One region of the Micromonospora sp. NPDC047812 genome, then DNA from elsewhere that is predicted to be linked to it. Evidence: riboswitches for the same ligand, from Rfam matches in the RefSeq annotation. Region 1 holds a riboswitch; the other holds the start of a gene.
What was found. Region 1 has a riboswitch for cobalamin ahead of AB0883_RS22495 (hypothetical protein). Riboswitches for the same ligand answer to the same signal wherever they lie in the genome.
Positions count from the first base shown of each region.

Region 2: linked by a shared signal. The riboswitch ahead of AB0883_RS21255 (peptidase) and the one ahead of AB0883_RS22495 (hypothetical protein) in region 1 are both predicted to bind cobalamin.

Region 1 covers NZ_JBEYRY010000006.1:127,790-133,361, forward strand. Annotated here, with positions in the region: gene AB0883_RS22475 (MFS transporter) at 1-665, shown strand, start outside; gene AB0883_RS22480 (hypothetical protein) at 821-1,156, shown strand; gene AB0883_RS22485 (MFS transporter) at 1,327-2,574, shown strand; partial or broken gene AB0883_RS22490 (LuxR C-terminal-related transcriptional regulator) at 2,945-3,091, shown strand; cobalamin riboswitch at 3,471-3,600, shown strand; gene AB0883_RS22495 (hypothetical protein) at 3,647-3,910, shown strand; gene cobN (cobaltochelatase subunit CobN) at 4,049-5,572, shown strand, end outside.
Region 2 covers NZ_JBEYRY010000005.1:315,184-320,755, forward strand. Annotated here, with positions in the region: gene AB0883_RS21250 (hypothetical protein) at 1-409, opposite strand, end outside; gene AB0883_RS21255 (peptidase) at 445-1,497, opposite strand; cobalamin riboswitch at 1,597-1,744, opposite strand; gene AB0883_RS21260 (peptidoglycan DD-metalloendopeptidase family protein) at 2,368-3,174, shown strand; gene AB0883_RS21265 (ElyC/SanA/YdcF family protein) at 3,426-4,145, shown strand; gene AB0883_RS21270 (hypothetical protein) at 4,520-5,194, shown strand; gene AB0883_RS21275 (GNAT family N-acetyltransferase) at 5,399-5,572, opposite strand, start outside.

The DNA.
Region 1 (5,572 bases):
CGGTGGTGCTGCTCGGCACGCTGCTGGCCGTCCGGTCGTTCCTGCCGGCGGCCGAGAGCGGCACCGCCTCCGCGTCGGCCGCCCCGGCCGAGCGCCGCCGCGAACTGCTCGCCGCCTGGCGGGAGCCCCGTACGCTGCTCGTTGGCCTGCTGGTGCTGGTGTCGGCGTTCGCCGAGGGCAGCGCCAACGACTGGCTGGCCGTCGCCTTCATCGACGGCCACGACCTCAGCGAGGCGGCCGGGGCCGCGGTCTTCGGCGTCTTCGTCGTCGGCATGACCCTGGGCCGCACGGCGGGGACCGTCGCGCTGGACCGGTGGGGTCGGGTACCCGTGCTGTCCGCCACGATCCTGCTCGCCACGTTCGGCGCGGGCGTGGCGGTGCTCGCCGGCTCCGGGCCGGTGGCGATCGCCGGCGTCGCGCTCTGGGGGATCGGTGCGTCGCTGGGCTTCCCGGTCGGGATGAGCGCGGCGGCCGACGACGAGCGGCGGGCGCCGGCCCGGGTCAGCGTGGTCGCCGTGATCGGGTACACGGCGTTCCTCGCCGGCCCCCCGCTGCTGGGCCTGCTCGGCGACCGGGTCGGCACGCTGCGGGCGCTGCTCGTCGTGCCGCTGCTGCTGCTGCCCACCCTCGCCCTGGTGCCGGCCACCCGCCCGCCGGCCCGCTGAGCGGCCCCCCGCCCGCCGGCCCGTGCTCGTCCGCCACCCCGCGAGGTCGGGCCCGGGGGCGACGACCGGGGCGCGCAGGTGGCTCCCAGGTGGTGCGCAGACGGTTGCCAGGTGACGGTGCTGCACTGGGAGGACGCCGAGGAGAGGAGCCGGGCATGGGCTGGTTCAACCGGCGGCCGCGCGCCGCCGACGCGACCCCGACGAAGCTCGACCGCGAGGCGACCCGGGAGGACCTGGCCGCGCTGGAGGCGTTCGTGGCCAGCCGCCGGGGCGTGGAGTTCTACCTGGAGCCGGAGACCACGGCGACGGACACCACCGTGGTCGCCATCGCCCACGACGGCGAGTGGATCCGCCGGCGCACCGGCTCGCCGCGCGCCGCCGGGTCCATCGCCCGCAAGCACGCGGTGCCGCTGTACGAGGCCGCCCGCACCGGCTACCCGGAGCGGATGCGGGCGTGGAACCGGGCCCACCCGGAGCGCCACGCCCGCTGACCGGTCCGCCCGTCGTCACGCCCGCGGACCAGCCGGGGGGTCAGGCTCCCTGACCGGCCGGGGCACCACGCCCATGAGCGGTACGCCCGAGACCACTCCGGCCCGCTGCCCGCTGTCCGCCGGACCGGCACGGGGCTGCTCCGTCGGACCCGGCGCGGTAAGGTGCCCCGATGGCTGATCGGTCCCGGTCGCTGGGCCGTCCCTTCTGGACGTTCTGGACCGCCGCGGCGCTGGCCAACCTGGGCGACGGCATCCGGGTGGCCGCCTTTCCGCTGCTCGCCGCCGCGCTGAGCGACGACCCGGTGGCGGTGGCCGCGGTGGCCGCGGCGCAGTTCCTGCCGTGGCTGGTCACCGGCCTGCTGGCCGGCGCGCTGGCCGACCGCCGGGCGGCCCGTGCACTGATCGTCGCCGCCGACGCCGGCCGCGTCGTGGTGCTGGCGGCGGTGGCCGTGGCCGTGGCGACGGGCGTGGCCTCGGTCGCGCTCGTGGTCGCCGCCGCCTTCCTGCTCGGTGTCGGCGAGACCCTGCGCGACACCGCCGCCCAGACCGCGATCCCCCGCCTGGTGGACGACGCACAGCTGGAGCGGGCCAACGGCCGGCTGGTGGCGGGTGAGATCGTGGGCAACGAGTTCGTCGGTCCGCCGGTCGGGGCGATGCTGTTCGTCGTCGGCGCGGCGCTGCCCTTCGCCATCAACGGCGCCTCGCTCGCGCTGGCCGTCATGCTCGTGCTGTCCCTGCCGCTGAGTCTCGCCCGCCCCGGCCCGGCACGGTCGGGCGCCGACGCGGACGGGCGGAGCGCCGCCGCCGACCCGGCCAGGCGCGGGGCGCTCGCCGGGCTGCGGTGGCTGGCCCGGCAACCCGTGCTCCGCACGCTCGTGGTCGTCGGCGCGGCAGTCGCCGCCGCGGACAGCGCCTGGTTCGCGATCTTCGTGCTCTACGCGCGGCAGAGCCTCGGTCTTGGCGCGTTCGGCTTCGGCCTGCTGCTGGCCACCGGTGCGGCCGGCGGGCTCGCCGGCTCCCTGGTCGCCGACCGGTTGATCGGCCGGTTCCGGCACCGTCCCGTGCTGGCCTGGTCGATGGCGGTCACGGCCGGAACGCCGGCCCTCCTGGCCGTCGCGCCGCACCGAATCGCCGCGGTGGCCGTCGTCGTCACCACCAGCGCGTCGTTCGCGGTCCTCAACGTGGTCGCGCTGTCGATCCGGCAACGCCTCGTGCCCGGCGACCTGCTCGGTCGGGTGGTCGCCGCCTCCCGGATGCTCTCCTACGGCTGCGCCGCGCTCGGGGCGCTCGCCGGCGGGGCGCTGGCCGCCGGCCTGGGCATGCGGGCACCCTTCCTGTTCAGCGCGACGGTGGCGGTCGCCGCGACCGCCGCCTGGTGCGTCGCGTCCCGTCCCACCGCGCCGGGCGGTCCGGCCTGACGGGGAGGATGCCCGTCGTCGGGCGCGCTCGCGTCGCCCGAGTCGGACGATCCGTGCCACGAGCACGGCGGCGGACCCCAGCGTCGCGGTGGCGAGCAGCACCGTGAGCGTCGGATAGCGGTACGCCACCTGGACCCGGGCGACGCCGCAGCCCCGGTGGAGCGCCGACCACCCGGTGGATCGAGGCGAGCAGCAGCAACGGCGCGAGCAGTGGGAGCAGCCTCACCAGCGTCCGCGGGCGCACCACCCGGCCGGCCGCCCAGCGGTCGTCGCCGGCGAGGCGCTGCTGGCCCCGAGCGTCACCCGCCGGCTCATCGCCGAGTGCACCCGCCTGCCGGCCGCCCGGCGGGTGCCCGGACGGCTCGACGGGGTGACCCGGCGGGAACGGGAGGTGTTGACGTTGATCACCCGTGGGATGTCCAACGCCGAGATCGAGCGGCACCTGCACCTCAGCCGGGGCACCGTGAAGACGCACATCGGCCGGTTGCTGACGGAGCTGGCCGCCCGTGACCGGGCGCAACTGGTCATCGCGGGGCTACGAATCGGGGCTCGCCGACCGGTGAGCCGACGTCGACCGTGGTCGAGGTCCCCGTCACCACGTCGGGCGGGCGGCGACGCCTCCCGCGCGCCGCAGCCTGCCTGCTGGGGAAGCGGAACGGCACGCGGGCGCCGGGGTGTGCGCGGGTGCCGTTCCGCTCGGCCCGTGCGCGTTCCGGGGCCACCGTCGCCGTATTCGGCGGCTCAGACCTTACATTGGCCGACGACAATGCGAAAGGCGTGCCTGAACGGGCATCACGATCGTTGTTCGTCGATCGATGCGAGGTGCCGTGAGCCGGGGTGGGGTGGCGTTGACCGGCGGCCCGGGGTGTGGCAGCATTCGCGGCCTGACGGCAGTGAAGGAAGCCGGTGCGATTCCGGCGCGGTCCCGCCACTGTCACCGGGGAGCGATCCCCCCTCGTGAGTCACGACCGTGCGTGCGCGGTTGGAAGGCCGGGGGAGAGCGTCGATCCGGGAGCCAGGATACTTCGGCCGTCGGAGTGACCCCAGGGCGTGGACACCCGAGGAGGACCCGATGACGCACCGCGTCTCCCCCATCGACGATCATCGTCGCATCGTGCCCGGCCGTGCCAACGGCCCCGCTGGCGGCAACTCTCCCGCGGGCGGCCGCATCGCCGCGCGTGGCCGCCGTTCCGTGCCGCCGGCCAGCCGCGGGGCCGCCGCGCACCCGCCGGTCCGCACCATGCCCGCCGTCGGTCGCCCGGCTCCCGGTGGCGCCCGCACCGTGCCCGGCCGGTTCACCACCGTGACCGGGTCCACCCTCGCCGCGTACCGCTGACGCCCGCACCGCGCCGCCCGACCCCGCCGGCCCGCCGGTGAGCCGGCCGCCGGCCCGTCGTACCCGCTGAACCGCGCCCATCCCCGCATCGCCCGGTCGTCCCCGCGTCGACCCGGGCGTCACTCTCCGGAGCTGTCCGTGCGCATCCTGCTGCTCTCCACCGCCGACACCGACCTGCTCGCCGCCCGCGCCAGCGACGCCGACTACCGGCTCGCCAACCCCGCCCGGATCGCCGCCGACGCCGTGCCCGCGCTGCTCGACGGCGTCGACCTCGCCGTCGTACGCCTGCTGGGCGGCCGGCAGGCGTGGCCGGACGGGCTGGCCGCGGTGCTGGCCTCCGGCGTGCCGACGGTCGTGCTCGGCGGCGAGAACGTGCCGGACGCGGAGCTGATGGCGGCCTCCACCGTGGCCTCCGGGGTGGCCACCCAGGCGCTGGCGTACCTGGTCGAGGGCGGGCCGGAGAACCTCGCCCAGCTCGCCCGGTTCCTCTCCGACACGGTGCTGCTCACCGGCGAGGGCTTCGCCCCGCCCGCGCCCACCCCGACGTATGGCATCCACGGCGAGCGGCCCACGCGGCCGGACCGGCCGACGGTCGGGATCGTCTTCTACCGGGCACACGCCCTCGCCGGGAACACCGGGTTCGTCGACGTCCTCGCCGACGCGGTCGAGGCGGCCGGCGGCGACCCGCTGCCCATCTACTGCGGCTCGCTGCGCGGACTCACCGCCAACGCGGGGCCGCTCGGGCTCTTCGCCCGCTGCGACGCCCTGCTGGTCACCGTGCTCGCCGCCGGCGGCACGGTCGCCGCCGACGCCTCCGGCGGAGGGGACGAGGACGCCTGGGACGTGGGCGCGCTCGCCGCCCTGGACGTGCCGGTGATCCAGGCGCTCTGCCTGACCAGCACGCGCGAGCAGTGGGCCGCCAGCGACGCCGGGCTGTCCCCGCTGGACGCCGCGATGCAGGTGGCGATCCCCGAGTTCGACGGCCGGATCGTCACCGTGCCGTTCTCGTTCAAGAAGATCGACGCCGACGGGCTGTCCACCTACGCCGCCGACCCGGAGCGGGCCGCCCGGGTGGCCGGCATCGCCGTGCGGCACGCCCGGCTGCGGCACGTGCCCCAGGCCGACAAGCGGCTCGCGGTCGTGCTCAGCTCGTACCCGACGAAGCACTCCCGGGTCGGCAACGCCGTCGGCCTGGACACCCCCGCCTCGGCGGTGCGGCTGCTCGCCGCCCTGGCCGACGCCGGCTACCACCTCGGCGACGCGCCGGTGCCCGACGACGGCGACGCGCTCATCCACGCCCTCATCGCCGCCGGCGGCCACGACGTCGAGTGGCTCACCCCGGAACAGCTCGGCGCCGCCGAGGCGCGGGTGCCGGGGGAGACGTACCGGCGGTGGTTCGCGCAGGTGCCGGCGGAGCTGCGGGAACGGATGCTCGCCCACTGGGGCGAGCCGCCCGGCGGGCTCTACACCGACGGCGGCGACATCGTGCTCGCCGGGCTGCGCTTCGGCAACGTGGTGCTGCTGATCCAGCCGCCGCGCGGTTTCGGGGAGAACCCGATCGCCATCTACCACGACCCGGACCTGCCGCCCAGCCACCACTACCTGGCCGCGTACCGCTGGCTGGCCGCGCCCGTCGCCGACGGCGGGTTCGGCGCGGACGCC
Region 2 (5,572 bases), on a different contig from region 1:
TGCTCGCGCCGGACGTGCTGTAGGACCAGGCGCCGCCGCTGGAGGCGTGCCAGTACGACCAGTACGCCGTGGCGGGCGGGGTGTTGACACACGGATCGGTCGCGACGGTCGGCTTGCCGTTGATCCGGCAGACGAATGCCAGCCCCCAGCGCTGGGTGCCGGTCACCGTGAAGCCGGCGCCCTGGAGGGCGGCCACCCCCGTGGCCGGGTCGCCCGGGGCGCAGGCGACCTGGACGCCGCCGCCGAGCGCGGCGAAGTCCACCACGACGGTGACGCCGGAGGTGCCGGTGCAGGCGGCGGCGTGCGCGGCCCGTGGGGCGGGTTCGACGGCGGTGAGGGCGACGGTGGCGACGGCAGCGGCCAGCAGGCCGGCGAGCCGTGCGCGCACGGTGGATCGGTGACGGAACACGGTTCCTCCTGGAATCGGGTGAGCGACGGGACGGGTCACGGGCAGGCGGGGACTGGCGTGCCCGGGGTGGCGCCGGCCGCGGACAGCCGGGCGTACCCGGTGCCGGTCAGGCCGAGGACAGCCTGGCCGGTGGCCCGGGCGGCGGTGCCCGGGTCGAAGGTGGCGCCGTCGAAGTCGACCGCCCCCCGGTCGGCCGGTGCCCCGGCGCAGCCGACCTGGAGTCCGGCGAGGAACACCCGCGCCCGTGCCCAGGCCAGCGGTCGGTGACCGTCGTGCAGCGCCTGCGCGGCGAGGCCGGTGCTGTTGGCGTTCGGGGTGCCGGCGGCGTTGGCGAAACCGCCGTCGGCGCGCTGCACGGAAAGCAGCCAGTGCAGCCCCGCGGTGGCGTCGGTCGGGCGGTCGGTGGCCCGCAGCGCCTGCACCGCGAGCGCGGTGGCGTCCACGTCGGAGGTGCAGACCGGTTGCGCGGGCAGCGCCGGGTAGCCGCCGTCCGGGCAGCGGGTGCCCGCGAGCCAGGCGGCGGCCGCCGGGGGCGCGCCCTGCGCGGTGCGGTCCAGGGCGAGGAGGGCGAAGGACTGGCTGAACGTGTTGCTGTAGTCCCCGTACGCCGACCGGTCGGTGAACCGGCCGCTGGGGGCCTGCAACGAGCGCAGCCGGGCGATCAGGTCCACGCCGCCGACGCCGGTCGGGTCGCCGCCGCGTACCTGGACGGCGAGGGCGAGCTTGGCGGTCGCGCCCGCGTACGCCTCGGTCGTGCCGTCGCCGACGTAGGTGTCGCGGATGTCCGGTCGGGTGACCCAGGCCAGCGCCCGGGCCCCCGAGTCGTCGGCGACGCCGGCGGCGGCGAAGGCGAACACGGCGTCGAGGGTCAGTCCCTGGTCGGGATAGGCGACGCCGTCGAAGACCACCTCGAAGCGTTCGCCGTCGACGAGTTGCCGGGCCAGCCAGCCGGCCGCGGCCTCCGACCGGCCGACCCCGGCGGGCGAGGTGGGGGAGACGTGGGCCGATGCCGGTGTCGCGAGGGTGAGGGCGGTGAGCACACCGCAGAGCAGGGCGAGCAGGCGGTGCCGGCTCAGGCGGACGACCATCGGAAGCGCCTTTCCGGCCCGGCGGTCGTCAGAAGCCCGACGACCGCCGCAGCACGGGGTCGACCGGGACTCCGACCCGTGGGCCACGACGGGTGGGGGAGCGGATTCCGCGCGTACGTCGGGTATTCGGGCTTGCCGTCAGAGGTGCATCTCGACGGCCTACCGTTGCGGGCCAGCGCCGGACTTCGACCGGACTTCCCCCATACATACGCGCTGATGGAGTTGTGGCGTCAGTCTGGCCGCGTACGCGCTCCCGTGTCAATGCGTCGTCCACTGCGGACGCTCTGTGGCCGTCGGCGGGGCGGTCGCCGACCGCGGGCGCGTCCGGTCCGGGTCCAGGTGGTCCATCCGGTGACCACGGTCGGTCGCCAGCGGTCGCGTCGCCCCTCAAGATCTCAGCTCGTGTCCGCTCCGCGTAAGTCCTAGCTGTCACGCTGCGACACGCGGGGGTGAAGTCTGCCCACTCGCAGCGACCCACAGCGGAACCGTCCGCACCGCCACCGCCACACGCTGACGCGATGGTCCCCGAATCGGGGCCACAGGGATGTCGCCCACCGCCAGGAAGCGCGTGTCATCCGAGTCCACCCGGCCCGTCCCATCAGCACCGTCGAGGGCGTGCTACGAGTGCCGACGCCGACGCGGCGACCGACGCGGCTTCGGGCCGTACCGGCCGGGCGGAACCGAGCCTTGACACCAATGGAGTTCGATCCCCTAATATCCAAGATCCCAGATGCACGCGGGCTCGCTGGTTCGCCGCCCGAAGGGGTTGGTCAGCCCGTCCCGAACCAGCGGCCCGGAACTGAGCAGAAGTCACAGTCGGCGGTCTCCCCGGTGCGGATCGTTCGTCATCCATCGTGAGCAAGGGGCCGAATGCAGACGTTCGACGAAACATCGCCGGGGGATGGGGCGGCGTCGCGTGGCATCGACCGTCGCCATCTGCTCGGCCTGGTCACCGCCACGCTGGCGGCCGGCATCATTCCGGAGGCGTGGCTCGCGGAAGCCGCGTACGGCGCGACGCCGAGATGGAACCGGCCGTTCGACAAATGGGTCCCGATCACGTCCTCGTACGGGATGCGGACAGATCCGATCACCGGCCAGTCCAGGATGCACAACGGCACGGACTACAGCTACTCGGGGATCCTCGGCTATCCGATCCGTTCGATCGCGGCGGGCACGGTGACCAGCGTCTCGTACAGCGCGAGCGGCCTCGGCCACAACGCCACCATCACGCACGCCGATGGTTGGCGGAGTGTCTACGGGCACATGCGGGAGGCTCCCAGAGTCGGGACGGGCGCGCAGGTCGCCGCAGGCCAGCACATCGGCAACGTGGGATCCACCGGCCACTCCACCGGCCCGCACCTGCATCTTGAGATCTTCCAGCCGAACGGTCAGCGAGTTGACCCCGAGTCGGTTCTCACGGGTGCCCCGTACGCCGGGGCCCCCGGATCTCCCCCCGAGATCGTCACTAAGGATGGACTGATGTACCTCATCTGGAGCACCGGCGGCACCGGCTACCTGGTCACCCCCAACCGCGTCATCGGGCTGCGGTCGATGGCGCACTACAACCTGTTCAAGCGGATCATCAACTCGAACCAGGCCGCCGCCCAGCCTGAGGTCTTCAACGCGCTGGAGATCGACCAGATCAACGCGTACCTCAACGGGACCGTGCCTGCCTGATCCATCCCGGGGGTGACCTCGGAGACGCCCGGCCGGCTCGCTGCATCAGAAGCGGGCCGGCCTCCGGCACCTCATGGTTGACCGCTCGGCCGGCCGGCAGCACGACCTGGACGCCCGGATCGGCGGCACAGGTGCCGATCCGCCTCACATTTGCCACTGCCGCCGGGGCCGGTCAACCGCTCCCCGTCGCCGGCGACCGCGCACGGCCAGGGGCGGGAACGGTCGTCGGGCGGCCCTGGGATACTCGCCCCATGCGGCCCCGACTCCCCAAGCTGACCCGCAGGCCGCGCCCGGCCGCTCGCCGGCGTACGCGCTGGCTGCGTCGCGCCGTCGGCGCGGCCGTCGTCGGCGCGGTGCTCCTGACCGGCGGCACCGTGGCCAGCGTGCACTGGATCCGCGGCGGGGCGGACGGGCACATCTTCACCGAGCGGGACGTCCCGGAGGCGCCGGTCGCCCTGGTGCTGGGCACCAAGGTCCACCCCGACGGGACCCCGTCGCCGTTCCTCACCGGCCGCCTGGAGATCGCCCGGCGGCTGCTCGCCGCCGGCAAGGTACGCGCCATCCTGCTCTCGGGCGACAACATGAACCCCGACTACGACGAGCCGGCCGCGATGCGGCGCTGGCTGGTCGACAACGGCGTGTCGGCGACGAGGGTGGTGCTGGACCCTGCCGGCTTCGACACGTACGACTCGTGCGCCCGCGCGAAGCGGGTCTACGGGGTGGAACGGGCGACGGTGGTGACCCAGTCCTTCCACCTGCCTCGCGCCGTGACGGTGTGCCGGCGGCTCGGCGTCGACGCCAACGGGGTCGGCGACGAGACCGCCCGCCGGTACGACAGGACGTGGCGGATCAGCTCCACCCGTGAGTACGGCGCCTGCGTGAAGGCCACCCTGGACCTCCTCTCCGGCCGCGATCCGGTGCACCTCGGGCGCCGCGAGACCGGGGTGCAGGACGCGCTGCGCGACGCGTGAGACCCGTGGCCTGGAGCGCACGCGCCGCCACGGCATGGGTCCGACGTCGGCTGCCCGGGCACTCGCCGTCGAGCCGATAGCCGTCGCACCCGGCAACCATGAGCGCGGCGGCACGCCAGATCGCCCACCCGCGAATCGCCCACCTGCACGTCGCCCGGCCGCCGAAACGCGCCGAGGGCACCGCGTCTTCCGGGCCTACGCCGTGCCCCTGGCCGTCGATTGGAAGATCACGACCGCAGCGACGCACCACACAGGACGGAGGGGCGAGCACCCGGGCGGGACTGTGTGACACTCTGCGGGTGACGTCGCCTCCTCCGCCGAGCGAGCCCGGCCAGCCGACCTCCACGCCACCAGCGCCCGGGGCCCCACCACCGATGTCGCCGCCACTGCCACCACCGCCACCGCTGCCACCGTCGCCGCCGAAGACCAACACGCCCCTGATCATCGGTGTGGTCGCTGCGGTGCTGGCGCTCTGCCTGATCGGCGTCTGCGGGGCCGCACTGGTCGGGGTGGGCCTGATCAGGGCCAATGGCGGCCAGCAGGGCCAGCCCGCGGCGAGACCCCTGCCCGAGCCGATCGGGACGACGAGGGAGCTTCCGCGCGAGCCGGCGTACTCGCCGCCGCCCATCCTCCCCACGACGCAGGCGGCTCCGCCCCCGCCGCCGGCGAGGATCGGGCAGTGCATCGCCGTCAGCGTGACGGGCAGCTTCCAGGGCATCGGCAACTGCAACGGCAGCATCGGCACCTACCGGGTCGTCTCGGTGGACTACGCCCAGGGCCAGTGCGCCGACCCCGGTTCGGCGTACCTCACCGAACGCGGCTATCGGCTCTGCCTGGAGCGCCACCTGGTGCGTCTGCGCTGCTACCGGTTCCCGACGGGCAACGGCTGGATTGTCGGGGCGCCGAAGTGCAAGGCGAAGGGCACCGTCCACATCATCGACATCGTGCCCGGCGCCACCAACGGAAACAGCTGCACGCGGGACCAGAGATGGAACCGCTGGTACCGATTCACGAATCCCACCGTGGTCTATTGCGTGATGAAGTACTAGTACGACAGCCGTCGTTCGAGTTTGAGCCGGCGTGTGGGGTGGGCTCGGGCTTGATGCTGGCATCGCCAGCCTGACCAGTGCGAACGGAGGGCGAGGCCGCTGATCGGGCGGATGGGGCAGGCGTTGGTCAAACGGCGGACCTCGCTGACCGTGAGCGTGATCAGTCCGGTGTCGGGCGGATCCTGGTCGGCGGCGTCGCGGTGTTCACCGGGAACCGCGGCGCAGATCGGCCACCTCGTCTGACGGCGTGAAGCCGGCCGAGGCGTAGGTAGCCACGGCGCCGACGTTTGAACTCTCCACGCACACACTCGCGCTGGACGAACCCATGTCGCGAAGGGCCGCAGCGGCGGCAAGCGTGATCGCCGTGCCGTAACCATG